Regions from separate parts of the Bacillus sp. M13(2017) genome, predicted to be linked through region 2. Evidence: predicted binding sites of a transcription regulator. Region 2 holds the regulator's gene; the other holds the start of a gene.
What was found. The regulator NrdR, encoded in region 2, represses ribonucleotide reductase genes. The targets are predictions, from matches to a motif close to AACACNATATATNGTGTT.
Positions count from the first base shown of each region.

Region 1: the regulator NrdR is predicted to act here: its motif matches at 8,400-8,417, upstream of nrdI (class Ib ribonucleoside-diphosphate reductase assembly flavoprotein NrdI).

Region 1 is NZ_KZ268506.1:81,878-97,450, reverse strand. It holds gene CGQ22_RS17185 (CPBP family intramembrane glutamic endopeptidase) at 1-860, opposite strand, end outside; gene CGQ22_RS17180 (ABC transporter permease) at 1,108-1,884, opposite strand; gene CGQ22_RS17175 (ABC transporter ATP-binding protein) at 1,884-2,786, opposite strand; gene CGQ22_RS17170 (hypothetical protein) at 2,801-3,583, opposite strand; gene CGQ22_RS17165 (ABC transporter ATP-binding protein) at 3,580-4,278, opposite strand; gene CGQ22_RS17160 (GntR family transcriptional regulator) at 4,275-4,655, opposite strand; gene nrdF (class 1b ribonucleoside-diphosphate reductase subunit beta) at 4,871-5,839, opposite strand; gene nrdE (class 1b ribonucleoside-diphosphate reductase subunit alpha) at 5,921-8,005, opposite strand; gene nrdI (class Ib ribonucleoside-diphosphate reductase assembly flavoprotein NrdI) at 7,992-8,351, opposite strand; gene CGQ22_RS17135 (hypothetical protein) at 8,829-9,146, opposite strand; gene CGQ22_RS17130 (hypothetical protein) at 9,246-9,440, opposite strand; gene CGQ22_RS17125 (GNAT family N-acetyltransferase) at 9,686-10,264, shown strand; gene CGQ22_RS17120 (histidine phosphatase family protein) at 10,300-10,902, opposite strand; gene CGQ22_RS32015 (hypothetical protein) at 10,991-11,146, opposite strand; gene CGQ22_RS17105 (YkvS family protein) at 11,407-11,592, shown strand; gene queF (preQ(1) synthase) at 11,641-12,138, opposite strand; gene queE (7-carboxy-7-deazaguanine synthase QueE) at 12,158-12,874, opposite strand; gene queD (6-carboxytetrahydropterin synthase QueD) at 12,867-13,358, opposite strand; gene queC (7-cyano-7-deazaguanine synthase QueC) at 13,358-14,020, opposite strand; PreQ1 riboswitch class I at 14,114-14,157, opposite strand; gene kinB (sporulation sensor histidine kinase KinB) at 14,364-15,572, shown strand.
Region 2 is NZ_KZ268500.1:267,577-283,149, forward strand. It holds gene polA (DNA polymerase I) at 1-1,057, shown strand, start outside; gene mutM (DNA-formamidopyrimidine glycosylase) at 1,070-1,900, shown strand; gene ytaF (sporulation membrane protein YtaF) at 1,973-2,605, shown strand; gene coaE (dephospho-CoA kinase) at 2,657-3,259, shown strand; gene CGQ22_RS01655 (glyceraldehyde-3-phosphate dehydrogenase) at 3,369-4,397, shown strand; gene speD (adenosylmethionine decarboxylase) at 4,788-5,171, shown strand; gene nrdR (transcriptional regulator NrdR) at 5,457-5,918, shown strand; gene CGQ22_RS01675 (replication initiation and membrane attachment family protein) at 6,071-7,480, shown strand; gene dnaI (primosomal protein DnaI) at 7,514-8,452, shown strand; partial or broken gene CGQ22_RS01685 (DUF4177 domain-containing protein) at 8,484-8,679, opposite strand; gene ytxC (putative sporulation protein YtxC) at 8,914-9,795, shown strand; T-box leader at 9,827-10,055, shown strand; gene thrS (threonine--tRNA ligase) at 10,103-12,040, shown strand; ribosomal protein L20 leader region at 12,251-12,371, shown strand; gene infC (translation initiation factor IF-3) at 12,435-12,938, shown strand; gene rpmI (50S ribosomal protein L35) at 12,960-13,160, shown strand; gene rplT (50S ribosomal protein L20) at 13,198-13,554, shown strand; gene CGQ22_RS01715 (dUTP diphosphatase) at 13,997-14,488, shown strand; gene CGQ22_RS01720 (M42 family metallopeptidase) at 14,559-15,573, shown strand, end outside.

The DNA of each region.
Region 1 (15,573 bases), on a different contig from region 2:
TTCTCTTGTGATGCATTCACTACTTTTTGCTCATTTATAAAACGTACTGGTGGCACGCCAACTTCTTTTACTGTACGCCATTGTTTCCCAATATAAGGAATTAACCAAAGTAATCCGACAAGCGTAAGACCGATACCAATCCATAAATTACTTTGCGCTTGTAATTCAGTAATTGAGATTGTACCACTTTCTTCTCCACTGAAAAATTGTATACTTGTTGCAATCAAATTATTTAGAGCGTGCACAGCTATATTCGTCCATATATTTTTTGTCTTTATGTATAAAAGACACATAACCATACCAAACATGAACGCACCAATAACATCAAAATGTCCTAGGCCAAAAATAATTGAAGATATAATTACAGCTTTTTTAATTCCCCATTTATAAGCCATTCGCTGTAAGAAAAATCCCCTAAAAATAACCTCTTCCATAATAGGTGCTAACACACATGCTGAAATGAAAGTAAATATCGTCATATATACGTTACTCGTATTAATAACATTTCCGTCTTCTAGCATAGTAACTAAGAAATTCGGTAACGTATGTGCTAATATGTAAAATTGAATCTGAGATATGCCAACTGAAAAAATCATCCCCATTATCGTTGCTAATACAATTAATCCCCAAGGTAAACGTCCTGGCTTATCAAAAAAACTGTTGAATACAACATTATTTTTATTTGTTTTTACGTATAGCCAAAGTAACGGAAATACAAAAAATACAGTTATTTGTGAAATAACCTCCATCGTATTCTCAGAAACATTTGCTAGACCTAATGGGATCATTATAAGGAGCACCCCTATAATCATCCATCCAAAAAAGCTACGTAGCCTTATACGTGAAAATGCATAGTGCATATAAAACACCCCCAAAGATAGTAAAAATACAATAAAACTTTAATCAGTACTTTATAGGCAATCCTTTCCCTATAAATAGCAGGATAACTAAATTATAATATGAATATAGTTGAAACTCTTCCTATTTTTCTCAAATCATTTCAAACAGCATATCTCTTAAAATACCATATCGCTGTTCTTCAAGTTTCAATCTAAGTGAATTTTATGTAATAAAAATCCCCGTTTTTACAAGCGGGGATTTCTTTTATTATAATACGTCACGTTTTTGGAATAATGCACTTGATGCTACAAGTAATACAACAAAGTATGCAGCTATAAGTAATAATGAAGTTGTAAATGTAAATTCTGTAAATGTAGGTTCTACTCCCCCACTAATTAATTTATTGCTGTCGTAAGCTCTTAAATCCAAATGGCTGAATACTACAAACTTCGCTACACCTTTTGCAAACATCATTAATACCATGTTAATTGTACCTTGTAAGAATAATAGAAACATCGTAATAATTATTGGTAATACAGACTTTCTAAACACATTTGCTAAGAAAAATGCAAGTGTTGCAAAGAAAAATGGTGATAGCAGCTGATATAATATTGTTTTTAAAACAATTCCTAACGTTAATTCAGTTTTACTACCGTCCATTACAATTACACCAATAATCAAAGCAATTAACGTACTAGCAAATACGATAAATAACATCGTTAATAATACTGTAATATATTTAGAAAATAAAATTGTCATTCGTTTTCTTGGACGAATTAATAATTGCTTAATCGTTCCTTTTTGGAATTCATCTGTAATTGTACGAGAAGCTATTGTAATTCCAAAGATCGTTGTGAATATCATAATTAAGCCGATATTTGAACTCGCAAAATCTAAGTAAGATCCACTTAAGCTACCAGCGTCGCCCCATTTCGCCAATACTACTGTTCCTAAAATCTCCAATAAAGCAATTACACCTATTAAAATATACATACCTTTTTTCGCATGCAACTTTAAAAATTCATTTTGAATTAATTTAAACATTACGCTTTCACTCCCCCAGTAATCGCTAAGAACTCATCCTCTAACGTTTTATTTTGAACAGTAACTCCGTATACAAGCACATCAGCATGAACAAGTTTTTTTACAAGTTGCGGAATGTTGTCTTTTGTTACAGATGCTACAATTACATTCCCTTTTGCTTTGCCTTTAATGATTTCATTCGCTTTCTGAACTTCATCTACTTCAAACGCTACAACGACTGCCTCATCATGTTTCACTTTTTCATGTAAGTTGTACTCTTGAACAAACTCACCTTGTTTAATAATAACGACGCGATCACACATTAATTCAATTTCACTCAATAAGTGACTTGATACGATTACAGCAATATTCTCTTCTTTCGCTAAACGTTGTAAATAATCACGAATTTGGCGAATACCAGCTGGATCTAATCCATTTGTCGGCTCATCTAAAATTAAGATTTTCGGCTGATGAAGTAATGCTTGTGCAATTCCTAAACGTTGTTTCATACCAAGTGAATATGTTTTCACCTTTTTATGAATCGCATGCTCTAATTCAACAAGCTTTATAATCTCAGCAATGCGCTCTTTACTAATTGGTGTAATGGCCATGTTCGCAAAATGCTTTAAGTTTTGCATTCCTGTCATATAATCATATAGTTCAGGATTTTCTACAATCGCTCCAATTTGCTCTAGCGCCTTTTCACGCTCCGAGCGAATACTATGTCCACAAATTGTAATATCGCCCTCTGTCATTGAAATAAGACCTGTCATCATACGGATCGTCGTCGTCTTACCGCTACCGTTCGGCCCAAGGAATCCGTATACTTCTCCTTCACGAACCTCAAATGATAAACCACGAATAATTTCCGTTCCACCAATCTTTTTTCGAACATTCTCTAACTTTACTACTACGTTTCCCAATGCTGATTCCTCCTTTAGACTTCTAGTTTTTTATCGATAATATAAGCAATTACATATATTATTAGAGCACTAACCATTACCATGAAACTTATATTAAAAATGTTAAATCCATTTTCTTGAAACATATTAATAAACAGACTCTTGCTTTCACTATGATATTCTACTCTTCGTAATACTTGGAAAGCTGGAGCTAATTTTCCTAGCAAGGTTGTCGCTAAAGTAATCGCTATATTTATTACTAGAAAAATAATAACAATTAGTATATTTTGCGCCTTTTTCTTTTTCGTAAGTGACTTAACTAGAGTAATTACTAATATAATTTGTAACACACTAAACAAAAACTCAAATAAATCACTTATCATATATATTAAATTATTAATTATGCCTACTTGCATAATCTCTTTTGCCTCTACATATACAGAAGTCGTAGGAAAAGCTAATACATAACTTACGTAGAAAAGAATTCCACATATCCCATACCATATAGCCATTGCAATAAATGAGAAAATAAGCATAGAAATTACATATTGTTTCCCAGATATTGCTGTAAGTCGTAACATTGGATTAGTCAGTAAGCGTGAATATGATTTCATTGTTTGTATAAACATATAAACAATATAAAAGAAAAATATAATCATAATGATTCCAAATATGCCCTCTTGTCTACTGATAGCCGCATCACTTTTTCTTACAATCATTTGTGAAAATAACACAGCTTCAATTAGCACAAAGAGTAAAAAAGTAACAATATATCTTTTCTTATTTACATTCCATAAATAGGAAAGTACTGACTTCACTTACTAAACACCTCCTTAAAAAATTCATGAACTGCTTTTCCTCTCTGAAAACGAATTTCTTCTACATTTTCATATAGAACCATTTCTCCATCTTTTAAAAAGATCACTTCATCAAAAATATTTTCAATTTCATTTATTAAGTGAGTGGAAATTAATATCGTACAATCTTCCCTATAGAACTGTAGAATTAGATCCAATACATGTTCTCTAGAAAGAGGATCAATCCCGCCCAATGGCTCATCCAGTACATATAGCTTCGCTTCTCGAGAAAACGTTAAAATAATCTGCAGCTTCTCAACCATACCTTTTGACAATGCTGTAATTTTTTCTTCTAACGGTATTTTAAATTCTGCAATCGTATCTACTGCTTTTTGAATATCGAAGTCTTTATAAAAATCTCGGTAAAAAAATAAAGCATCTTTTACAGTCATCCAATCATCAAAGACTGGCTTATCGGACATAAATGAAACGATTTCTTTCGACTGTAACCCTACCTTTTTACCATCTATTGTAATCCTACCTTCAGAAGGATATTGCAAGCCTGCAATCATTTTCAATAACGTCGTTTTCCCGCTCCCGTTATCTCCAACAAGCCCAACGATTTTCCCTTCCGTAATCTCTATGTTTAATTCACGGATCACTGCTTTTAATCCATATCTCTTCCATAAGTTTTCTATTTTTAATAGCTTTGTCATTGGCTCTCCTCCCTCTTATCATGTAATGAAGAACGAAGAATTGTAAGAATTTCTTCTTCTGAAAAACCTAAATTGTCCATTCCATCTATAAAAGAATGAAGTAATTCTTTCGCCATCTCTTTTCGCAGCTCCATAATTTTCTCCCCTTCATTCGTTACATACCGTCCCATTCCTCTACGTGTTACAACAACTCCATCCCGTTCTAGCTCTTGAAATGTACGCTGAATCGTATTTGGATTCACTTGTAATTCACTCGCTAATTCACGGACAGAGGGAATTTTATCACCAGGCAATAAATGTCCTGTTACGATCTCTTTTTTTATGTATTCCATTACCTGAATGTAAATTGGTGTATTTGGAGAAAACTCTATTTTCATTTCTTCCCTCCTTTCGTATCGGTGTACTAGTTAAATAATACACCGATACAAAAGGTTTGTAAATACCCATTTAATTACAAAAAAGTTCTATCCGTTAAACGAATAGAACTTCCCAATATAAATCGCTATACAAAAATAATAGTGTTATGTAAACAAAATTATAAAGAAAAACTGTCTTATCAATGAATAAGACAGTTTTTCTTTATAATCCTATATTAAAAGTTAAACACGAAGTCATCGTCAGCTAACTTTTCAACGTTCGTTGCTTTTACGTAACCATTTCCTTTTACAGAGAAGAAATCATGGTTTTTCGTATCTGTACGTAAACCATTTAAAACGATTGGGTTAATTTCTTCTTCTTCAAACTTCGGCTCAAGTCCTAAGTTCATAAGCCCTTTATTTGCATTGTAACGAACGAAACGATTTACATCTTCTACAAGACCGATAGAAGTGTAAATTTCTTCTGTATAGGCCATTTCAATTTCATATAGTTCCATTAATAACTCTTGTGTTTCTTTTTGCACTTCTTGTTGCTCTTCTGCAGAAAGTTCTGCGAAGATTTGTTGTGCTAAAATACCGACGAATACGCCGTGAATTGACTCATCACGAATTATCAAGTTGATAATCTCACCACTTGCTGTTAGTTTTCCTTGACCAGCTAAGTAAAGTGGATAGAAGAATCCGCTATAGAATAAGTAACTTTCTAAGAACACACTTGCTACCATTGCCATGTATAACTCTTTTTTTGTTACTTCAGGCTTTAATAAACGACGATAGTAACCAGTAATAATACCAGCTTTTTTCTCAAGTAACGGATGATTGTCTACCCAGTCAAAAATATCATCAATCTCTTCTTCTGTAGCTAACGTTGTGAAAATGTGACTATAACTTTTCGCATGTACTTCTTCCATAGCTCCCATAAAAGCTAATACACTTTTCGCTTGTAAATTTTCAAGATGAACAAGTACAAGTGGCATTCCTTCGCCACCTTGTTTCGTATCTAAAAGTGTTAAACCACCTAATACACGCTTATAAGCAATTTGCTCTTCTTTCGATAATTGCACCCAAGTATTTTTGTCAGACGAAACCGCAATTTCTTCTTCTGTCCAAAACTGAGCGATGTTTTGCTTCCAAAACATTAAACTAAAATCATCTTCTTTTTTGTTCCAGTTTACCGCACGCATTAAATCGCCCCTTCTCTAAATATGATAACTAAGCATGAGCAGGGTTCAGAAAACCCTGCTCATCATGTCTCACTTTTTATATTAAACGGTACAAGCCACACACTCTTCCACGCTTAATTTACGTGTTCTCGTATAATACAGACTCTTTAAGCCTTTTTTATGTGCATAGATGTAGTAACGTGCTAATTCACGTGTTGAAATATCACTATTAACGTAAAGAATTGTACTAATTCCTTGGTCAATATGTTCTTGAATTTCTGCGATTAAATCAATTAATTTAAACTGATTCATATCGTAAGAAGATTTATAGTACCAGAACGTATCTTTTGATAAATACGGCATTGGATAATATGTTGTCGCGTTCGCATATGTTCTTGATTCGATTTGACTTACGATCGGCATTACGCTTGAAGTTGCATTTTGAACGTAACTGATTGATTGTGTTGGAGCAATGGCAAGACGATATGAGTTGTATAAACCATTCTTTTGCACTTGCTCTTTTAAACTTGTCCAATCTTCTTTTGTTGGAATATGAATTCCTTCAAATAGTTGCTGAACTTTTTCAGTTACTGGGCTGTAATCTGTCGTTTCATACTTTTCAAAGTATGTGCCATTCGCATAATCAGATTTATCAAAGTCTTTAAATGTCTCGCCTTTTTCTGTAGCGATTTCCATACTTTTCTCAATAGAATAGTAATTTAACATCATAAAGAATGTACGAGCGAATTCTTTCGCTTCTGCACTTTCATAAGCGATTTTATTTTTTGCTAAATATCCGTGTAAGTTCATTGCTCCAAGTCCAACTGAATGAAGCTCGTCATTCGCTTTTTTCACAGTTGGTGCATTCGGAATAATCGTCATATCAGAAACAGCTGTTAAAGCTTCCATTCCCGCATGAACTGCTTCACGAATTTCTTTATTTTCCATTACGTTTACGATATTTAACGATCCTAAGTTACAGTTAATATCACGACGGATAATGTCATCTGTACCGTAATCATTTATTTCTGAAGTTTCTTGAAGCTGGAAGATTTCTGTACATAAGTTCGACATCTTCACAGTTCCAATATCCTTCAATGGATGTTGATTATTTGCATTTGATTTAAACATTAAGTATGGGTAACCAGACTCAAGCTGAATCATGGCGATTTTAATAAGCATATCACGTGCACTAATATCTAGTGGCTTCTTCTTCACTTTCGGATTGCTCATTAATTCATCGTACATTTCATCAATGTCAATATCATCTAAATGCTTGCCATATTCTTTATAAACCGTATAAGGCGCGAAAACATGGAAAGGTTCGTTTTTCTCAGCAAGCTCAAAGAACTTACTTGGAACGATAATTCCGATTGATAGAGACTGAATACGGCTCTTCTCATCGGCATTTATTTTTTTTGTATCAAGGAATTCAATAATATCCCAATGGAAAATGTTTAAATATACTGCACCGGCACCTTTTCGTTGGCCAAGCTGATTCGCATATGAAAACGAATCTTCAAGCAATTTCATAACAGGTACTACACCACTTGCAGCGTTGTCGATACCTTTAATTTGCTCACCACGTGCGCGTAGCTTAGATAAGTTTAAAGCTACTCCCCCGCCGATTTTTGATAATTGCATCGCAGTATTAATGTTAAAGCCGATTGAATTTAAGCTATCGTCCATCTCTAACAAGAAACAAGACACCATTTCTCCTCTTCTGCTTCTTCCCGCATTTAAAAAGGTTGGTGTCGCTGGTTGGTAGTTTTGTTTTACAATCATGCTTGCGAATTGTCTTGCTTTCGAAACATCACCGCGTCCTAAGTATAATGAAACAATTGCTACACGATCTTCATAGCTTTCTAAGTATTGTTTTTGATCATTCGTTTTTAACGCATAATCTTTGTAGAACTTAGATGCTGCCATATAAGATTGGAACTCGAAGTTTTCACCATAAGCGATGTTATATACTTCCTCTACTTCCTCCAAGCTATACTCGTCCAGAACGTTGTAATAGTAATCATGCTCTTTCATATACTCCATTCGCTCTGCCACGCTATTAAAAGGAACGGTATTCTCTCTAGCTTCTTCCATAAAGACTTCTAATGCCTCTTTATCTTTATGAAGCTGATAAAAACCGTCCTGCATTTGCGTGATTTCATTATTCAGTTCAATGTGTCGCAATCTCCCGCACCCTTTCCTTAAAATATTCTACATCGTTATTTGTTCCAGATAACTCAAATTTTGATACAATAGGCACTTCATATTTAGTAGAAATCTTGTCAGCACTTGCACCGAACATGTCTCCCCAGTTACGATTGCCGCTTGCAGATACGCCTTTTAATTTTTCATTATTGCGCTCTAAAAAGTCTAAAACACGTTCTGGTACATTGCCAAAACCTGTTGTATACGTAATAAGAATAAAGTCTTCATCTATTACTAGATCTTCATCAATTTGAACGGCCGGCATATTTAATTTGTGAATGAAACGCTTCACGTTTCCTGTCATAGAATCATATGCAACTAACATTTCCGACCCTCCCTCTCAAATCTATATTCTCTATATGTTGTTCTTGATTTCTCTATATATTGTATTACGTTTCAAAATAAGACACAAGATATATGTATAAATTCTTTCTTTTTTTAACTTTTACTTTTCGACATGATAGCCGTTTTTTTTCAATACAATGACTATGAAACAACATTCTAAAACTCATGTCAATAAAGTGCTTTTCAAAAAAGTTGTCAACGAATTTAACCTTATTTTTAAAAAAGTTAACAATATATTTTGTCATAAAACGGTAGATGCTGAAGAAATATATTTCTCCAGCATCACGCAAAAAAGAACAGATATGAAACTATAATCTGCTCTAAAAAAAGATTACATTTATCAAATTTACCTTATTAAATATATTATACATATACTTTCGTTTCTCGTTACATACTAAAAGATAACTATTATAGAAAAAGATTATTATTATGGAACTTCAATTTATTTATGAAAAGTTTATTCAGATTGCTCAATGCGCAAAATATCTTTTACAAATATATGATGCGGATTTTCATCTTTATCAATCATTGTACATACAGGAGACTCTTCATCAAAGTATACAATCATTCCTTCTACGTACTGATATGTATGTTGAACTTGTACAGTTACTTTAATTTCTACTGCTTCTTCATATGCTCTTTTTATTTTCTGAAGCATTTTTGCTGAACATTTTCTTTTCTCTGGATACATAACCATTCCCATAAATCGATTGCCGGCTCTATCTTTCCACATATAATCCCAATGTGGTAAAATGCCTTGTTTAAAATCGCCCATAATTCCCCTCTCCTTTATCTTTTATTTATCCCGCATTAAACGTCCGATTGGTGAAGGCTACTAATCAGTGAGAGATGCCCTGCTGATCAAAATTCCCCTTTATGAACGTGGCGTTTCTGAATATGTATAAATCACTTGCCCGCCTCGCTGTGCGTTACCAATGAAATGTTTAAAGTCTTCTCGATTTACTAAAACTTCTCTGAACGTATAAAATACATCTTTCGTAACAACATACTCCTTTATTTCACCATTTTTCAGCTGATCCAAAATTGTATTTGCTAATTCTTTATCCATGTATTTCACCTCTATGCAATATTTTATTTTATCTTATATTCTATAGGTCAACAACTGTAAAATTATCCAGATGCTATACCTTCATTTCATTTTCATTATTTTTCAAAAGATATCTCTTTAGTATATGTCCACTAAATATCATATACTAACATAGCTACTTCTCTATATCAAACATTTCGACATTCAATTATGCAAAGTTTCACACCGCTATGCTACAATATATGAATAGAACTAGGAGGGATACTATGATTCGGAAAGCAAAAAAGACAGATGCGAAACTGGTAGCACCTTTATTGTATAACGCTCTGCACGAAATTGCTGAAAAAATCACAGGTAGCACAGTTGAGACAGAAGTATTACTAGGACTTGAAACATGGTTCTCAAAAAAGAAAAATCGACTGAGCTATGAAAACTGTTTTGTATATGAGCAAGACGGGGGTGCAGTTGGAGTTATTGTCGCTTATCACGGTAGTGAAGCAACACAGCTTGACGCACCAATTGTACATCACTTAAGAGAATTACATAAAGATGAATCAATTACGTTAGAAAAAGAAGCTGAGCTTGATGAGTATTACATTGATACATTATCAGTTTCAAGTGCACACGGCGGAAAAGGTATCGGTTCTAAATTAATTGAAGCTGCCGAAATCTATGCAACTGAAAAAGGGCATGAAAAAATCGCTTTACTTGTTAATTTAGAAAACACACGCGCCTATTCATTATACGAAAAGTTAGGTTATAAAAAAGATGAAATTGTTATGCTAGTAGGCGAACCTTATGCTCATCTCGTAAAACCATTAAACGTCAAAATTTCTATATCTTAAAAAGAAAGCACACGATTTATATAAATCGTGTGCTTTTATGTTAAATTCGTATTTAATATATTTCCATCCATCGCCTCGTGAAACGTATATGTTGTACATCCCCATGGCTTTCTATGCAAAATAGGAGAACCAGACCATCCCATTGCCCTCAGCTCCGCTCCAATCATCGAATTAAAATAATTATGACCTACAAGAGCAATACTTCCATGTACGAGAGCATAACGATGTAACAGGTAAGCCGCTTGCCTTGCCCTCTCTCTTACTTCCTTATAGGACTCAACACCTTTATGGTAGCCAAGTATCCATAATGTTCGTCCAATGAACATCCATACCTTAATTTTGCATTTCAACCACTTCGGAGCAAAAAAGCATGAAGGAACTTCAGCTTCTCTAAAAAGAGAATTTTGCATAAAAGATAAAGAATCCGTTAATTCAGCTGCTGATTGTACAGCACGCCTTTGATCACTTGTTAAGACAAATTTCGCTGCTTCAATTGCCTCTATTGTTTCTATCGGCATTTTAGCTTTTTGTATCATTGACTCGGAATCATACTGTTTCATCCATTCGTGAAATGAAGTAATTGTCATCGGTTCTCTTATACGACCTAAACAACCATGACGAATAAAAGAAATCTTCATTCTCTTCACTCTCCATTCATCACTTACGAACTTTATTATGCACTAGTTCTAAACATCATACCACGCAAGAAAATAAAGTTATATACCTTTACATCTCCCCACCACTATCATGTGTTATCGAAGCATGGATACCATCCATCCCATCAAAATATGTACTCGTATCATATTGACGAATCTTTTTTAAATGCATATAAGAAAATAAAAATAAAATTAAAGCTATAACACTCCCCACAAATTCAAACATCATTTTACCGCCTCTAATTTCTCCCACTTCAGTAGGTTATTCTACTTTTTCATTATACCTCGATATAAAGATTCCCGCATTTTCGCTATTTTTTTCAAATAACATGGATTTTTTACATATTTTCTTACAAAAAGTGAATATTTTTCGATTTTTTACTTTGGAAACATTTACAAAGTAGGAAATATGGTTCAAAATAGGAGGAAATAAAAAAACCCAAATTTATTCTTTTTTTGGGAAAACTGTAACAAGGAGAGTTGCTTATGCAGATCGCAGAAACTGGAGATATCATCGAATTTAAAGGTGGAATGCAAGGCCGTGTTCAAAAAGTAAATCAAAACTCTGTTATTGTTGATATAACAATTATGAAGAATTTTAGAGAACTAGATATGGAACCTCTTACAGTTGTAAGTCATAAAAACTATACTGTCATTAATCAAAATGCATAATATAATAGAAAGAAAGGGCCTGTATAGTATACAGGCCCTTTCTTTCTATTAACGATTATCAATTGTTTCCGGATATAGATCGTGGTTCATCATGCGGTAGTCAGCCATTTGTTCATACTTCGTCCCTGGGCGACCGTAGTTGCAGTATGGATCAATTGAAATGCCACCACGTGGTGTGAATTTCCCCCATACCTCAATGTAACGTGGATCCATTAATTTAATTAAGTCGTTCATAATAACGTTCATGCAATCTTCGTGGAAATCACCATGATTGCGGAAACTAAATAAATACAACTTTAAAGATTTACTCTCTACCATTTTTTGCTCTGGAATATAGCTAATATAAATTGTTGCAAAATCTGGTTGTCCTGTTTTCGGGCATAAACTTGTAAATTCAGGACAATTGAATTTTACAAAATAATCACGGTTTGGATGATTATTATCAAATACCTCTAATATTTCTGGGCTATATTCAAATAAATATTTTGTATTTTGATTTCCTAATAATGTTACATCTTTTAAATCTTCATCTAATCTTCCTGCCATTTTTAAACATCCCTTCTCATTATACACCGCGTTTATTTCCCCATACTAACGCATGAAGCTGAGGCAATACTTTTGCATCATTCATCTCTTTACAATTTACAGCTTTATCAATCAGCCACTCATACTTATCTAATAATTTTTTAATAAGCATCGCATCATCCACTGTTTTTGTATCATCGTTTCCTACTTGCAAGAAAAATGGTACCTTTGGATAACGTTCGTGCATCTTAACTGCATATTCAAAATCATAATCATCGAATACTACTACTTTTAAACTAATATCTTTTCCTGCTAGTTTCTGAATCATAGCATCTAACTTCTGAAAATCTGTTTTCATCGTCGAACTTGGTGGTTTTGGCGAAATTGTTACCTCATCAATTTCAAGTAACCAATCTTGCCACTTACTCCCTTGTGTTTCAATTGCCGTTCGCATTCCATTTTCTTTTAATATAGAAAGAAGAAACTCAATATTTTTCAGTAATGCCGGATTTCCACCTGAAATCGTAACATGAGAAAAATTTTCTCCTCCAATTGCAACAAGCTCACTCCAAATATCTTCTGCTGTCATCTGTCTAATTTGATCTTTAGCTGATCCATCCCACGTAAAAGCAGAATCACACCAAGCGCAGCTATAATCACAACCAGCTGTACGGATAAACATTGTCTTTTGCCCTACAACCATTCCTTCACCTTGAATAGTCGGACCGAATATTTCTAAGACAGGGATTTTACTCATCGAGCATCCACTCCCGTCTTACTTCCGCATAACTAGTCGGTGTCTCAAATAGACGAACGAATTCAACGCGAGCTCCCTTATATTCGTTCACACGATTCTCTTTTGTTAGTGCTTCTGCCATCTTTTCATAAATCCAAACGACCATATTTTCAGCAGTCGTATTCATTGCTGGTAACGTTTCGTTTAAATAACGATGATCTAAATGAATTTCTATTTCATTTTTCCAAATTTCTTTTATATCTCCAAAGTCAATTGCAAGACCTATTTCATTTACATATCCACTAATTCCAAATACAACTTTATATGTGTGACCATGTAAGTTTTTACATTTCCCTTCATAACAGTGTAAATGGTGTGCTGCATCAAATGTAAATTCCTTACTGACCATTACTCTTTTATTATGATATTTGAGTTGTTTACGCTGAATATCCTTGTCCATTTTTTGCAAATTCTCTACGATGCGAAATCCAAAAAAGTTATCCATTAGTTGTTCGCTCCTTCGCGTTCTTGCAGATACGTATCTAATCCTGCTTTACGAAGTTGACATGCTGGACATTCACCGCAACCATCACCAATGATTCCGTTATAACATGTTAATGTTTTTTCTCGAACAAACTCAAATGCTCCAAGTTCATCTGATAATTTCCATGTTTCAGCTTTATCAATCCACATAAGTGGCGTGTGAATGACAAACGGATAATCCATAGATAAATTTAATGTAACATTTAACGATTTCACAAACACGTCACGGCAGTCTGGATAACCGCTGAAATCAGTTTCACATACACCCGTTACAATATGACGTGCTCCCACTTGTTTTGCTAATACAGCAGCAAATGATAAGAAGAGTAAATTTCGTCCATCTACAAATGTCGATGGCAATTCACCTTCTTCATGTGTAATCTCCATATCCGTTCTCGTTAACGCATTTGGAGCAAGTTGATTTAATAGACTCATATCTAGTACCGTATGCTTTATTCCTAGCTCTTTCGCAATTTCCGCTGCACAATCAATTTCTAGCTTATGACGTTGATTGTAATTAAACGTTACAGCTTCTACCTCTGCAAACTGCTCTATTGCCCAAAATAAACATGTTGTACTATCTTGTCCTCCACTAAAAACAACAACTGCTTTTTCTTTTTTCATTTCACTCATTCTCCTTCTCTACTATAAATAAGAAGAAAGAACGTTCTTGAACTGTCACAATAAAAAAACAAAACAATACCTAAGGATATTGTTGTTTCCATAGTTTTTTATAGAGGGAGTTCGCGAACCTCTCCCGCACGGTGCACGGAATTTCTTCTTTCATTGACACAGCTTATTGTAACATATTGTATACTAGCGTAAAAATTTCTGATTTTTCGGTTATTTTTCATTTCATTTCTTTCATTTTATAGTATGATTAATTTAATATAAGAAGAGAGGGGGCATCCCACTGAAATCCTTTATTATTTATCTCTTTTTAAATATATTATTCATCCTGATTACAATGCTCGTATATCATTTATTTTGGAATCAAAAAGGGAAACGCTCTCCTAAATTAAATTCAGCTATATTTATTGTACTCTGTTGCCTCGCTACCGTACTCTGTATTACATTTGCAGCAAAAATAAATAATGGTTTTCAATTTGATATGCGCCATATTGTATTAATTGTCGGTACATTAACGGGAGGGCCTATTGCTGGTGGTTCTATCTTAGTTGTATTAAACATATATCGCTTATTATTAGGTGGGGTAGGTGTTTTCCCATCTCTTATCGGTTCTGTTCTTCTATTTATTGTTCTACTATTAACATATAAATTTTTCAATCGAACTTCTAATCGTATAAAAATAACACTTGCTATTATCTACAGTCTCACATACGGATTTAGTTGGATACCCTTCTTCCTTTCCAAGGTTACAAATAAGACTGATTATATACCGCATATTATTGTGTATGAGTTATGTTCAATGCTTGGTACAATCCTAATTTTATATTTACTACACATATTACAAACTCAAGTTCGTCTCCAAAACGAACTTATAAATGCTGAAAAGTTTCATTTAATTGGTGAAATGGCAGCATCTATCTCTCATGAAATTCGCAATCCATTAACTTCAACGAAAGGGTTTTTACAACTGTTACAATCAGATACATGCACTGAGCAGGAACGAAAATTATATATTGACATTGCCATTAACGGCATCGAACAAGCAAATCATGTTCTTACAGATTATTTAACCTTTGCCAAACCTAGCATTGAAAAAGAGCAAACATTACAGTTAGAAGAAGAATTACTACATGCATTGTCGTTAATTACACCGCTTGCTAATTTAACAAATGTACGTACTCATTATATAAAGCAAAGCACTCCTTTTTTTATCGCTGGAGAAAAGCAAAAACTAAATCAATGTTTATTAAATATTTTAAAAAATTGCATTGAGGCTATGCCAAAAGGCGGTGATCTTTATTTCACATTAGTTCCTGATCATAAGCATATTCAGTTATATATAAAAGATACAGGAGTCGGTATGGATTCGGAACAAGTAAAACGTCTTGGCTCTCCTTTTTATTCAACGAAAGAAAAAGGCACTGGACTTGGAATGATGGTCGTATTCAGTGTTGTTCAAGCTATGAATGGAAAAATTGATATTATAAGTGAAAAAGGAATCGGTACAACCTTTTTATTAACGTTTCCACTCATACAAAAAACGTGAT
Region 2 (15,573 bases):
ATTTAATATTAATTCACCGAAACAGCTTGGTGTTATTTTGTTTGAGAACTTAAACTTACCGGTTATTAAAAAGACGAAAACAGGCTATTCTACGTCAGCTGATGTACTAGATAAGCTTATGAATCACCATGAAATTATTCCAAATATTTTACATTATCGTCAATTAGGGAAGCTAAATTCAACTTACATTGAAGGTTTACTGAAAGTTGTACATGAAGATTCATCTAAAATTCATACGCGCTTTAATCAAGTGTTAACGCAAACAGGTCGATTAAGTTCAACGGATCCGAACTTGCAAAATATCCCGATTCGATTAGAAGAAGGAAGAAAGATTCGTCAGGCATTTGTTCCATCAGAAGAAGGATGGATTATGTATGCAGCTGATTATTCACAAATCGAACTGCGTGTATTAGCTCATATTGCAAATGATAAAGGGCTAGTTGAAGCGTTCCAACATGACATGGATATTCATACGAAAACAGCTATGGATGTATTTGGCGTTGAAAAAGATGAAGTAACTTCAAATATGAGACGACAAGCGAAAGCTGTTAACTTCGGAATTGTGTATGGTATTAGTGATTATGGTCTTTCGCAAAACTTAGGAATTACAAGAAAAGCAGCAGCGGAATTTATTGAAAAGTATTTAGAAAGTTTCCCTGGTGTACAAGAATACATGGAGGACATCGTAAAAGATGCGAAACAAAAAGGATATGTGGCTACATTATTAAATCGTCGCCGTTATATTCCAGAAATTACGAGTCGTAATTTCAACTTGCGTAGCTTCGCTGAACGTACAGCGATGAATACACCAATTCAAGGTACTGCAGCAGATATTATTAAAAAAGCGATGATTATTATGGCAGATCGTTTAGAAGAAGAAGGATTACAAGCGCGTCTTCTTCTGCAAGTACACGATGAATTAATATTTGAAGCACCAAAAGAAGAGATTCAAAAATTAGAGCAGCTTGTACCTGAAGTAATGGAACATGCAATTGAACTTGCAGTTCCGCTGAAAGTTGATTATTCTTACGGTCCAACTTGGTACGACGCAAAATAAGGAAGTGATGAAATGCCTGAATTACCAGAGGTTGAAAACGTCAGACGGACACTTGAAAATCTTGTAACAGGAAAAACGATTGAAGATGTTATTGTTACTTATCCAAAAATAGTGAAAAGACCGGATGATGCAGAAATCTTTAAAGAAACGCTAAAAGGCGAGAAGATTGAAAATATAAAGCGAAGAGGAAAGTTTTTGCTTTTATATGTAACGAATTATGTCATTGTTTCACATTTGCGTATGGAAGGTAAGTTTTTACTACATCAAGAGGATGAGCCAATTGATAAACATACGCACGTCCGTTTCTTATTTACAGATGGAACGGAATTACATTATAAAGATGTGAGAAAGTTTGGTACGATGCATCTCTTTAAGAAAGGTGAAGAAATGAACCAAATGCCTCTTGCTGACTTAGGTCCGGAGCCATTTGATGCTGAAATGACACCGCAGTATTTGCAAGAAAGATTGCAAAAGACAAATCGTAAAATAAAAGTTGTGCTACTGGACCAGCGTCTTTTAGTAGGGCTTGGAAACATATATGTAGATGAAGTTTTATTCCGTTCTCAAATTCATCCGGAACGAGAAGCTTCGTCTTTAACAGTAGAAGAAATTGAGCGAATTTATGAGGCTACAGTTACCACGCTAGGTGAAGCAGTAAAGCGTGGCGGAAGTACAATTCGGACGTATATCAACTCACAAGGGCAAATTGGTTCGTTCCAAGAACTCCTAAATGTATATGGGAAAAAAGGAGAGCCGTGCGTAACTTGTGGCACGATATTAGAAAAAACAGTTGTTGGCGGGCGAGGAACGCATTACTGCCCGATTTGTCAGCCTAGAATATAGAAAAGAGATAACATCGGATAGGCATTTGTCATATACATACAGCAGAGCTATGTATAAGGGAGGAGCTTACCGATGTACCTTTATTTATCTCTTATTTTATTAGCTTTTACATTAAGCTTAGACAGCTGTAGTGTAGGGCTAACATATGGTTTAAGAAGCGTAAGAATACCACTAAGATCAATAATAATTATCGGAATGTGTTCAGCGGCTGTTATGCTTGTTTCAATGGGAATTGGACATATGATCGCGAAAGTATTTTCACCTGTTATCGCAACGCGTATCGGTGGGCTTGTTCTTATTGGAATAGGGATTTGGGTATTATATCAATTTTTTCGAAGTGAGAAAAAAGAAGAACCGAAGCAAGAGGAGAAGGTCTGGAAATTAGAGATTGCCTCGCTAGGGCTAGTGATTCAAATTTTACGGAAACCGACTGTAGCAGATTTTGATAAATCAGGCACCATTTCTGCAGGAGAAGCATTGCTTCTTGGTATCGCTCTTTCTGTAGACTCATTTGGTGCCGGAATTGGTGCATCTTTATTAGGGTATGCACCCGCTATGATGGCGATATTAGTTGCAGTTATGAGTTCTTTGTTTTTATTTATTGGAATGAAACTTGGAACGGTTTTATCGAATATGAAGTGGTTACAAAAATTTACATTCCTGCCTGGAGTATTACTCATTATTATTGGAATTTGGAAAATGTAAGTATGGGCGTGGAACATTAGTTTCGCGCCTTTTATTATGAGGAGGATTATGATGACAGTAGTAATTGGATTAACAGGAGGCATTGCAAGCGGAAAAAGTACAGTATCTCAAATGTTTCGCGAGCTCAGTATACCAGTTATTGATGCAGATATTATTGCACGAGAAGTTGTAGAGCGAGGAAAACCAGCATATAACAAAATAGTAGAAGTATTTGGAACGGAAGTTTTACAAGAAGATGGAGAACTAAATCGTCCAAAAATAGGAAGTGTCGTTTTCTATAATGAAGAAAAACGATTGCAGTTAAATAAAATTGTTCATCCTGCAGTGCGTGAGGAAATGAATAGGAAAAAGGAAATGTACATAGAAGAAGGTATGCAAGCGGTTGTGTTAGATATTCCTCTCTTATTTGAAAGTAAATTAACAAGTCTCGTTGACCGCATTTTAGTTGTAGCGGTTAAGCCGCATACGCAATTAGAGCGTTTAATGAAACGAAATAACTTTTCAGAAGAAGAAGCAACAGTTCGTATTCAATCTCAAATGCCGTTAGAAGAAAAAGTGAAAAATGCAGATGAAGTGATAAATAATGATGGCACAATTATGGGAACGAAAACACAATTGCAGGTAATTTTAAAGAAGTGGAACATTATTGACTAAAAAATTGTGAAATTAATGAAAATGCTTAGTGACATATCTCCTTTTTGTGTTATACTATTATTGGGATTGGAGATAAATAGTATAACGCATTCAAGGGGGATAACATATTATGACTCGTGTGGCAATTAATGGATTTGGACGTATTGGGAGAATGGTATTTCGTCAAGCAATAAAAGAAAGCGCATTCGAAATTGTAGCAATCAATGCAAGCTATCCATCTGAAACGTTAGCACACTTAATTAAATATGATACAGTTCATGGCAAGTTTGACGGAACAGTAGAAGCATTTGAAGATCACTTATTAGTTGATGGAAAAATGATTCGCCTTTTAAACAACCGCGATCCAAAGGAATTGCCTTGGACAGATTTAGGTGTTGAAGTTGTAATTGAAGCAACTGGTAAATTTAATTCAAAAGAAAAAGCAATTCTTCACGTTGAAGCTGGAGCGAAAAAAGTTATTTTAACGGCGCCTGGTAAAAATGAAGATGTAACAATTGTAGTTGGTGTGAACGAAGACCAATTAGATATTATAAAACATACTGTTATTTCAAATGCATCTTGTACAACAAACTGTTTAGCGCCTGTTGTGAAGGTGTTAGATGAGCAGTTTGGAATTGAAAACGGTTTAATGACGACAGTTCACGCTTATACAAATGACCAAAAAAATATTGATAACCCACATAAAGATTTAAGAAGAGCACGTGCTTGCGGACAATCAATCATTCCGACAACGACAGGTGCTGCGAAAGCGCTAGCAAAAGTTCTTCCGCATTTAAACGGAAAACTTCATGGTATGGCACTTCGTGTACCAACACCAAACGTGTCTCTTGTTGACTTAGTAGTAGATGTAAAACGCGATGTGACAGTTGAAGCTATTAACGATGCATTCAAAACTGTTGCAAACGGTGCTTTAAAAGGTATTGTAGAATTCAGCGAAGAGCCTTTAGTATCTATCGACTTTAATACAAATACGCATTCAGCTATTATCGATGGTTTATCTACAATGGTAATGGGTGATCGTAAAGTGAAAGTACTTGCTTGGTATGATAACGAGTGGGGCTACTCTCGTCGTGTTGTAGATCTTGTAACGTTAGTTGTTGAAGAGTTAGCGAAACAAGAAAATGTGCAACACATTTAAGTGAATAAGGGAGGAGAGGGCAAGGCAATATTTGCCCTCTTTTTTTATTTTTTTCTGAAAAGGAAAAAAATTATATGAGTATATTTTAAAAAGTGGACATACCACGAAACGTTGTGATTACTGCATTTGTGAATCGTTTATTTTTTTTAGGGAAAAGTAAAGAGGAAAATATGACAGAAAATCGAAAAAACTGTTGTTGCAAAATGAAAATAAACAAAGTATACTAACACTCGTAAACTTAAGAGCTGAGGTACGTAGTCACTACTTAAAGGGTTAGGACCTCTCTGGACTAACTTTCCCCCGTGGTAGTGGAGCAAGCCAAATTGCAAATTAGTTTTCAATTCGAACAGTTAGAATAAATTTACAAGGGGGAACTGTAGAATGGATACTATGGATACGATGGGTCGTCACGTGATCGCTGAACTTTGGGATTGCGATTTCGACAAGCTTAATGACATGCCGTATATTGAACAATTATTTGTGGATGCAGCACTAAGAGCTGGTGCTGAAGTGCGTGAGGTTGCTTTCCATAAATTTGCACCACAAGGTGTAAGTGGAGTAGTAATTATCTCAGAATCACATTTAACAATTCATAGCTTTCCGGAGCACGGTTACGCGAGTATTGATGTTTATACTTGTGGGGATCGTATTGATCCAAATGTTGCTGCAGAATATATTGCAGAAGGTTTAAACGCGAAAACGCGTGAGAGCATCGAGCTTCCTCGAGGCACTGGTAGCTTCGAAATTAAGCAGAGAGAAACAAAAGCTCTTTAAAAAAGAACATAATTGATTTAAAATGTAAAGAGGTGTATAATGCACCTCTTTTTTAGTTTATAAAAAAGGAAAAATATAACGTAATCGTTAGTTGAATAAATTGGACTCTTGCAAATGAGGTAGTGCTCTCTATATACCATCTTATTTTTAAGGATGAGATGATAAAATGATGCGCTGAAACTTAAAGTGGTAAGAGAGTTAGAATGAGTTATATAATATTGTATATATATTTTAGGTGAAGTGAGTAGAGAAAAATAAAGAGTATAGTGTAAAGGAGTGAATGAATTGCGTTGTCCATCCTGTTCTCATAATGGTACAAGAGTGTTAGATTCGCGTCCGGTAGACGAGGGGCGCTCTATTCGAAGAAGGAGAGAGTGTGAAAGCTGCTTAAGTCGCTTTACGACCTTTGAAAGGGTAGAAGAGTCACCTCTTATCGTTGTAAAAAAAGAAGGCACACGAGAAGAGTTTAATAAAGAAAAGATTTTACGCGGTTTAATTAAAGCGTGTGAAAAAAGACCAGTATCTTTAAGACAATTAGAAGAAGTAACACAAAGCGTGGAACGTGAACTGCGTAATTTAGGTATATCAGAAGTGAAAAGTGATATGATTGGTGAAATTGTTATGGAAGAACTGCGCGATATTGATGATGTTGCTTACGTACGTTTTGCTTCTGTATATCGTCAATTTAAAGATTTAAATGTATTTATTGAAGAATTAAAAGATATACTGCAAAAAGAAAGAGAGTAGAAGTTGTATTTTATTCTCTTTACATACCGTAAGTAATAGGATAAGAGAGCTAGAAGCGCAAGCTAATAGCTCTTTTTCACTAAGAATTTATATAATGAAGATAGAACGAATGAAGTAGAGGATAGATTGGATGAGAGAAAGGAAAAGCAAGAATGGAAAAACAGTCATGGATGGAGCTATTGCCGATTGATCGTTATAAAGTAAGTGCGAAAGGGCTACTGCACAATTACGACCGAAAAGTGTTAACGATGTTGTATCAGCCGTTAATAGGTAGTAGAGCTTTTAGCTTATACATGACACTATGGGGAGAGCTAGAGCAAGATCGTGTATTTGGAAAAGAGAATACGCATCATTCCCTTATGGTGACTATGCAAATGCAACTTCCTGAAATATATGAGGAACGAGTAAAGTTAGAGGCAATTGGGCTATTGAAGGTTTATATTAAGAAAGAAAAAGATATTCGAATGTTCATATATGAGTTGCAACCACCTTTATCTCCGAAGCAGTTTTTTGATGATATTGTTTTAAGTATCTTTTTATATAATCGATTGAGCCGGACAAAATATAATCAAGTAAAGCAATATTTCTTAGAAGAAGAATTTGATTTTGCTTCTTATGAAAATGTTACGCGTTCTTTCAATGATGTGTTTGGTTCGTTTAATCCAGGACAGCTTGAGCATGCGCAAGAAGACCTTCGTATTCCAAAAACGACAACTATGCCAAGTAACGAGAAGGGAGACGCTCCGAAAGTTTGGAATGATTTCTTTGATTTCTCTTTATTTGTAGATGGATTGTCCGCTCTTGTTCCTAAAAAGGCGATTACAGATCAAGTGAGAGACTGCGTTATAACACTTGCTTACGTGTATGGTGTAGATGTGTTATCGATGCAAAATATCGTTCTTGGTGCAGTGACAGAGATGCAAACAATTGATATGGAAAGGCTTAGAAAAGGAGCGCGCGATTGGTATCAATTTGAAAATGGTCAAGCATTACCGGTATTAAGTGAAAGAGTACAGCCTCATGCTGCACGTACGATGAAAGAGAAAGAGCCTTCATCGCAAGAGGAGATGCTAATAAAGCAGCTAGAGGAAATCTCGCCAAAACAACTATTGAAAGAGATTTCTGGTGGTGCAGAGGCAACGAAAGCGGATTTGCAGATCGTTGAAGATGTCATGATTAATCAAAAATTGACACCAGGAGTTGTGAATGTACTTATTTATTACGTTATGCTACGCTCAGATATGAAACTTGCGAAAACGTATGTCGAGAAGATTGCTGGGCATTGGGCACGTAAAAAGGTCGGGACAGTAGCGGAAGCGATGGCGTTAGCGAAAGAAGAGAACCGTCAATATCAAGAGTGGGCTGAGACGAAGAAAAAAGGCCGTACGGTGAAGAAAACGGTGCGGAAAGAAATGGTACCAGATTGGCTTAAGGAAGAAGAGCCGAAAGAACAAGAGAAAGAAACAGTGAAGAAAGATGTAAGTGTAGAAAAAGATGCAAGTACGCTAGAAGATGAACGAAAACGACTAGAAGAAGTGTTAAAAAAATATAAGCGTGATTAATAGAAGAGAATGAACGCTCTTTGAGGTGAGAAAATGGAGCATATTCAAAATTCATTTGCAAAATTAATGGAAAATGAAAACTTTAAAAATAGATATGAAGTATTAAAGGCAGAAGTAATGGCGCATCCGCGTGTGAAAGAATTTATAGACGAACATAAGGGTGAAGTAACGACTTCTATGATTGAGCGCAGTCTTGTGAAGTTATATGAATATATTGGACAAAGTGTAGGTTGCGTGGATTGTCCGGATTTAGGTTCATGTAAAAATATGCTGCAAGGTTACGAGCCAAAGCTTGTTATTCAAGGGAAGATGATTGATATTCAATACGATCGCTGCGTTAGAAAAGTAGCGCATGACGAGAGAAAGAAATATGAAAAACTCGTTCAAAGTGTATATATGCCAACGGATATTTTACAGGCAACTATGGAAAACTTAGACCCTTCTGATTTAAATGCACGTATCGATGCGATTGGTGCAGCGAATGAATTTTTAAGTACATATGAACCAGGTAAAAAAGCACAAGGTTTATATTTGTACGGTAAATTTGGTGTAGGAAAAACGTACCTTTTAGGAGCAATAGCGAACGAGCTTGCTCGAAAGAAAATAAGTTCGATGCTCGTATACTTCCCGGAATTTTTACGTGAAATTAAAAGTTCAATTCAAGATAATTCGATTGGTGAAAAGATTGATGCGGTTAAACGCGTACAAGTTTTAATGTTAGACGATATCGGGGCAGAAGCGATGTCAAGCTTTGTGCGTGACGATGTGCTTGGTGCAATCTTGCAATTCCGTATGTTAGAAAACTTACCGACGTTCTTTACGTCTAATTTTGATTTTAAACAACTGGAACACCATTTAACGTATACGCAGCGTGGTGAGGCTGAAGAAATGAAGGCAGCACGTATTATGGAGCGAATTAAATATTTAGCGAAACCAATTCCAATTGGTGGGAAAAACCGTCGTCATAAGTAAAAGAGCAAGCTGAGAAGCTTGCTCTTTTGTATTATAGTGATATTTTCTTTTCAAATATGAGGTCGAAATATTCAGGTTGTCCAGAACTGCCAATCGTAGGGGCAACAATCTGTACGAACCTCCAGCCATCTCTAGCATGTTCTTGAATAATTTCTTGGTAGTCTTCAGCTGGTTTTGAGCGAGTGCCCCCAATGTAATTCGACTTTTACGAATTTATATTCAATCATTCAGATGCATAATTTTATTGATAAGTAAAGTATACAATAAAAATTCATAGTAGCTTGTATCATTTTTTTCTCCCTCCCTTAATATATATAAAATTAGCAAGCCATATTGAGTGGATTTTCTAACAATAGGAAATGTGATTCTACTAAGAGTGAACTTCACGCGGGACGGACTCTTATAGGATTTGTAACGTATAGATACAGTCCTTTAGAGCGGGGATAAAAGGGGGGACAAAAGTGATTGAAATTTGCTTCGAAGAAAAAAATGATGCTATGCACGTATATAGACAATTGCTGAAAAGAGCGGAAGTATTATATAAGGAAACGAGTGTGTATTTACAGGAACAAAAAGTGGTGATTCACATACCAGTACGTGAATCGAATTATATTGAAAAGATCTTATTGCCAGTAATGGTGTATTTCATTGTGAATGTGAAACAAAATGAGTGGATTTATACGATTTTAAAAGAAAAGTTTTTTTATGAAGAACAAGAAGAGTGTCATCAAATATTGCACATGGCACATGAGATTTTAAAGGGAAGAAGAAAAGGTGTAGCTCAGGATTTAACGCGTAACGCATTTGAGTCATATATTAAGTCTTCTTTAAACAATTGGCTTTGTGATCCGCTCTCATTCTCGTTTTCATCATATATCCGTTTTCGTCTTCGTACATATAGGGAAATGGTGGCTAAACTTGCGGAAGTGGCAATTGATGAATATAAGATGGAGCAAGAATACCAAATGTTCATTGAGACGCTTCGGCAACAAGTAAGCAGCCGTAAATCACGTTTGTCTTGTGTGCATCTTATTTTTGATGAAAGCTTTATCTTTTATGATGATAAAGGTAGACGTTTAAAACAGGAGAAGTTGGTCCAATATATAGATGAGGAATTGTTAAAGCAAAATGATGTATATATTGATACGAAAGTAATTGCGCCGCTTCTTTCTATTTCGCCCAAAAAGATTTATTTATATACGAAAGAACAAGATCATAATATGATTATTACTTTGCGAAATGTGTTCCAAGAACGGGTCCAATTACATGGATTACATGATTTTGAGCGCAATGTGAAAAATTTAAAAAATAAAGGTAACGCCCTTGATTTTCTAAGTTTTTGAGCATATAATTACCTACATAAATGAAATATATTGAAATGTCATGATGAGGACATGAGTAGTTTTCTACGATTTTCAGAGAGGGAAGCCTTAGGGTGTGAGCTTCCTAGTACGGGATTATTACTTACCACCTCTAAACTTTAGCAGTGAACGGTTTTTCTAGTAATTGCTAACGGACAACACCGTTATGTTGAACTTGAGCAATTAACAATTATGTTAATTGGAACAAGGGTGGAACCACGAATTCAACACTCGTCCCTTTTTACGGGATGAGTGTTTTTTATTTTGAGAAAAAGAGGAGTGACCAGTGATGGCAGATGTAGTTAAAATTACTTTCCCTGATGGAGCTGTGAAGGAGTTTCCAAAAGGCGTAACAACTGAAGAAATCGCAGCTTCTATTAGCCCAGGCTTAAAGAAAAAAGCTGTAGCTGGAAAATTAAATGATGAGATGATCGATCTTGTTACACCAATCGAAGAAGATGGTGCAGTTTCTATCATTACATTAGATTCTGAAGATGGCCTATATATTTTACGCCATTCAACAGCCCACCTTTTAGCACAAGCGTTAAAACGTTTATATAAAGATGTTAAGGTTGAGCTTGGCATTGGTCCAGTAATTGAAAATGGCTTCTACTACGATATTGATATGGAAGAAGCAATTACAGTTGAAGACTTCAAGAAAATCGAAAAAGAAATGCAAAAAATCGTGAACGAGAACTTAGAAATCGTTCGTCATGAAGTACCACGTGCAGAAGCAATTCGTCGCTTTGAAGAAATCGGCGATGAGTTAAAATTAGATTTAATTAACGATCTTCCAGAAGATGCAGTTATTTCAATCTATGAGCAAGGCGAATTCTTCGACCTTTGTCGTGGTGTTCACCTTCCATCTACAGGAAAAATTAAAGTGTTTAAATTATTAAGCGTTGCAGGTGCTTACTGGCGCGGCGATAGCAATAATAAAATGCTACAACGTATTTACGGTACTGCATTCGTTAAGAAAGCAGAATTAGATGAGCACTTACGTATGCTTGAAGAAGCGAAAGAGCGCGATCACCGTAAATTAGGTAAAGAATTAAAACTATTTACTAATAGCCAAAAAGTAGGACAAGGTTTACCACTTTGGTTACCAAAAGGTGCAACAATCCGCCGCATTATCGAGCGTTACATCGTTGATAAAGAAGCAAGCTTAGGCTATGATCACGTATATACTCCAGTACTAGGAAGCAGAGAGCTTTATGAAACTTCTGGTCACTGGAACCACTACCGTGATGGCATGTTCCCATCAATGGAAATGGATAACGAAGAATTAGTTCTTCGTCCAATGAACTGTCCTCATCATATGATGGTTTATAAAAATGATATTCACAGCTACCGTGAATTACCAATCCGTATTGCAGAACTTGGAACAATGCACCGTTATGAAATGTCAGGTGCGTTATCTGGATTGCAACGTGTACGCGGAATGACTTTAAACGATGCGCACATTTTCGTTCGTCCAGATCAAATTAAAGAAGAGTTAAAACGTGTTGTAAACTTAACTCTAGAAGTGTACAAAGATTTCGGTTTAGAGAACTACTCATTCCGTCTATCTTACCGCGACCCAGCAGATACTAAAAAGTATTATGCGGATGATGAGATGTGGGAAAAAGCACAAGGTATGTTAAAAGAAGCTATGGATGAAATGGGTCTTGATTACTATGAAGCTGAAGGTGAAGCGGCATTCTACGGTCCAAAACTTGATGTTCAAGTTCGTACTGCTCTTGGAAAAGACGAAACACTTTCAACTGTACAATTAGACTTCTTACTTCCAGAACGCTTTGAATTATCATACGTTGGTGAAGACGGTAAACAACATCGTCCAGTTGTAATTCACCGTGGTGTTGTATCAACTATGGAACGTTTTGTAGCCTTCTTAATTGAAGAATACAAAGGTGCATTCCCAACATGGTTAGCTCCAGTTCAAGTACAAGTAATTCCAGTTTCTCCGCAAGTACATTTAGACTATGCGAAGAAAGTACAAGACGAATTGCGTCGTGCTGGTATCCGTGTTGAATTAGACACTCGTGAAGAGAAGATCGGTTACAAAATCCGTGAAGCACAAATGCAAAAAATTCCGTACATGCTTGTAGTAGGTGACAATGAAGTAACTGAAAACGGCGTAAACGTACGTAAATATGGTGAACAAAAATCAGAAACAATCGCATTAGATGCTTTTGTTGACATGATTAAAGTAGAAGGAAAACGATAAGAAAAAGCCGCGGTATACCGCGGCTTTTTTATGTAATATACTTGAGAAAAATTAGAAAAAATAACCATGTAACACTTATCATAAAAAAGTATTGCAAGTATGTTAGTTGTTTGTTACAATGTTTCTTGTTGTTAGTAAAACACATCGCGTCTTCTTGACAGACGTCATGTCCTATGATAAACTCATCAAGGATAATAGAATATTGTTTTGTGGAACAAGTAGAAGCACCCGCTTCTCACCTGATGGACGCATTCGCAGTTAACAGGTAAATGTATTTCTTACTTAAGATTTTACAAGTGTGGGTGTCGTATGCCCGCACTTTTTTTGTTCGGGTTCTATGACTACAAAATATGTTCTGAGAAAACCTTGGAGGTGGCTTACTATTAGCAAGGATATGATGATTAACGAGCAAATTCGTGCACGTGAAGTACGTTTAGTTGGCGCAAATGGCGATCAACTTGGAATCAAGTCTCGTAATGACGCTTTAGACTTAGCTGCAAATCTTAATCTTGATTTAGTATTAGTTGCTCCAAATGCGAAACCGCCAGTATGCCGCATTATGGACTACGGTAAATTCCGCTTTGAGCAACAGAAGAAAGAAAAAGAGCAGCGCAAAAATCAAAAAGTAATTAGCATGAAAGAAGTTCGTTTAAGTCCAACAATTGATGAACACGACTTTAACACAAAACTTCGTAATGCTATCAAGTTTTTAGAGAAAGGCGACAAGGTTAAAGCGTCAATTCGCTTTAAAGGACGTGCCATTACTCATAAAGAAATCGGTCAACGTGTTTTAGATCGCTTCTCAGAAGCTTGTGCTGAAGTTAGTACAGTTGAATCTAAGCCTAAAATGGAAGGACGCAGTATGTTCTTAGTTTTAGCACCGAAAAACGATAAGTAATAGATAGAGGAGGAAATACCTATGCCTAAACAAAAAACTCATCGCGGCGCTGCAAAGCGTTTCAAAAAGACTGGATCAGGTAAACTGAAACGTTCTCACGCTTACACAAGCCATTTATTCGCTAACAAATCTACAAAAGCTAAACGTAAACTACGTAAAGCTGGTGTAGTAAGCGCTGGTGACTTCAAACGCATTCGTCAAATGCTTGACAACTTAAAATAAGTTCGGCTGATATATAGAACAATTAGGAGGTAATATTATGCCAAGAGTAAAAGGTGGTACAGTTACTCGTCAACGTCGTAAAAAAGTAATTAAATTAGCAAAAGGTTACTACGGTTCAAAAAATACATTATTCAAGGTTGCTAACCAACAGGTTATGAAATCTCTAATGTATGCATTCCGTGACCGCCGTCAAAAGAAACGTGACTTCCGTAAATTATGGATTACACGTATCAACGCAGCAGCTCGTATGAATGGTCTTTCTTACAGCCGCTTAATGCACGGTCTTAAAAATGCTGGCATCGAAGTTAACCGCAAGATGCTTGCTGACTTAGCTGTTCATGACGAAAAAGCTTTCGCTGAATTAGCAACAGTTGCAAAAAACAACATTAACTAATTAATTAGTTGAAACCTTAGAAGAATTTTCTTCTAAGGTTTTTTTATTTGTATTCAAATAGAAGTTAGAAGTGAAAGAAATTCTAAAGATTAACGGCTATGTCGTTATCAATATGACAAAATCAATATAAAAGTTATAGCAGTATAGAAGAATATACATATGAAGTCAGGAGAATACTCCTGGCTTTTTTCAATTCTGCTCGTTTGGAAAGAAGAGTATCTTTCCTAGCCGAAACGACACTGCTATAATGGAAAGATGATATGGAACTTTCATCAGATGAACAATTTAAGAGTGATGACTGAAACGTATTTGTAAATTAAGGACAAGCTATTTTATAAAGAGGTAGATAGCTGACTTATTCATAAGAACTGAAACATAATAATGAACTTTGAGATGAAACAACATTGTTGCGTAAAATGCGATGTTGGAGGAGGACAATAGAATGGACTTACTACAACTATTTAAATTACAAAAAGAATTAGATGACCGTATTGCAAAAGAACATGACTTACAACCGAAAAAATTGTTAAAAGAAAAAATGTTAGCTCTTCTTGTAGAAATTGGAGAACTTGCAAATGAAACACGTTGTTTTAAATATTGGAGCAACAAACCAGCTTCGGAACGTGAAGTAATATTAGAAGAATACGTAGATGGTTTGCATTTTATTTTATCAATCGGCATTGATTTAGGTATTGATAAAAACTTCCTATTCTATAAATGTGCACAAACGAATAAAACACAAGTGGAAATTTTCTTAGACACATATGCGAAAGTAATTCGTTTTACAGATCAACCATCTATTACAAACTATATTGAATTATTTACGAGCTACCTTCGACTCGGACAAGCACTTGAATTTGAGCAAGAAGAGATTGAAAAAGCATATTTAGATAAAAATGAAGTAAATCATCAGCGTCAAACACAAGGATACTAATTTAATTTTTGAATATTTCAATTTAATTATTGTATAATGAATTGACTGAAGAAAAAGGAGGGTGTTGGCAATGACAAAATTAGACGCGACATTGACAATGCTAAAAGAATTAACGGATGCACGTGGTATTGCTGGTAACGAACGTGAACCACGTGAAGTAATGAAGAAATATATCGAGCCGTTTGCGGACGAACTTTCTACTGATAATTTAGGGAGTTTAGTTGCGAAAAAAGTAGGGGAAGAAAACGGCCCGAAAATTATGGTTGCAGGTCATTTAGATGAAGTTGGATTTATGATTACACAAATCGATGACAAAGGTTTCCTTCGCTTCCAAACGGTTGGTGGCTGGTGGTCACAAGTTATGCTTGCGCAACGCGTGACGATTGTAACGCGTAAAGGAGATGTAACAGGTGTAATTGGTTCAAAACCACCGCACATCTTACCTCCAGAAGCTCGTAAAAAGCCAGTTGAAATTAAAGACATGTTCATCGATATCGGTGCTTCTAGCCAAGAAGAAGCGATGGAGTGGGGCGTACGACCAGGAGATCAAGTTGTACCTTACTTTGAATTCCAAGTGATGAAGAATGAAAAAATGTTACTTGCAAAAGCATGGGATAACCGAATCGGTTGTGCAATTGCAATTGACGTATTAAAACAATTAAAAGATGAAAAGCATCCAAACGTTGTATACGGCGTTGGAACTGTACAAGAAGAAGTCGGTCTTCGTGGCGCAAAAACATCTGCGAATTATATTAAACCAGATATCGCGTTCGCAGTAGATGTTGGTATCGCTGGAGATACACCGGGTGTAACGTCAAAAGAAGCGCAAAGTAAAATGGGCGATGGACCACAAATCATTTTATATGATGCTTCTGTTATTGGACATACAGGTTTACGTGATTTCGTAGTTGATGTTGCTGATGAATTACAAATCCCGTATCAATATGATTCGGTAGCGGGCGGAGGAACGGATGCGGGTGCGATTCACATTGCTATAAATGGTATTCCTTCTATGGCAATTACAATTGCAACGCGCTATATCCATTCTCATGCGGCAATGTTACACCGTGATGATTATGAAAATG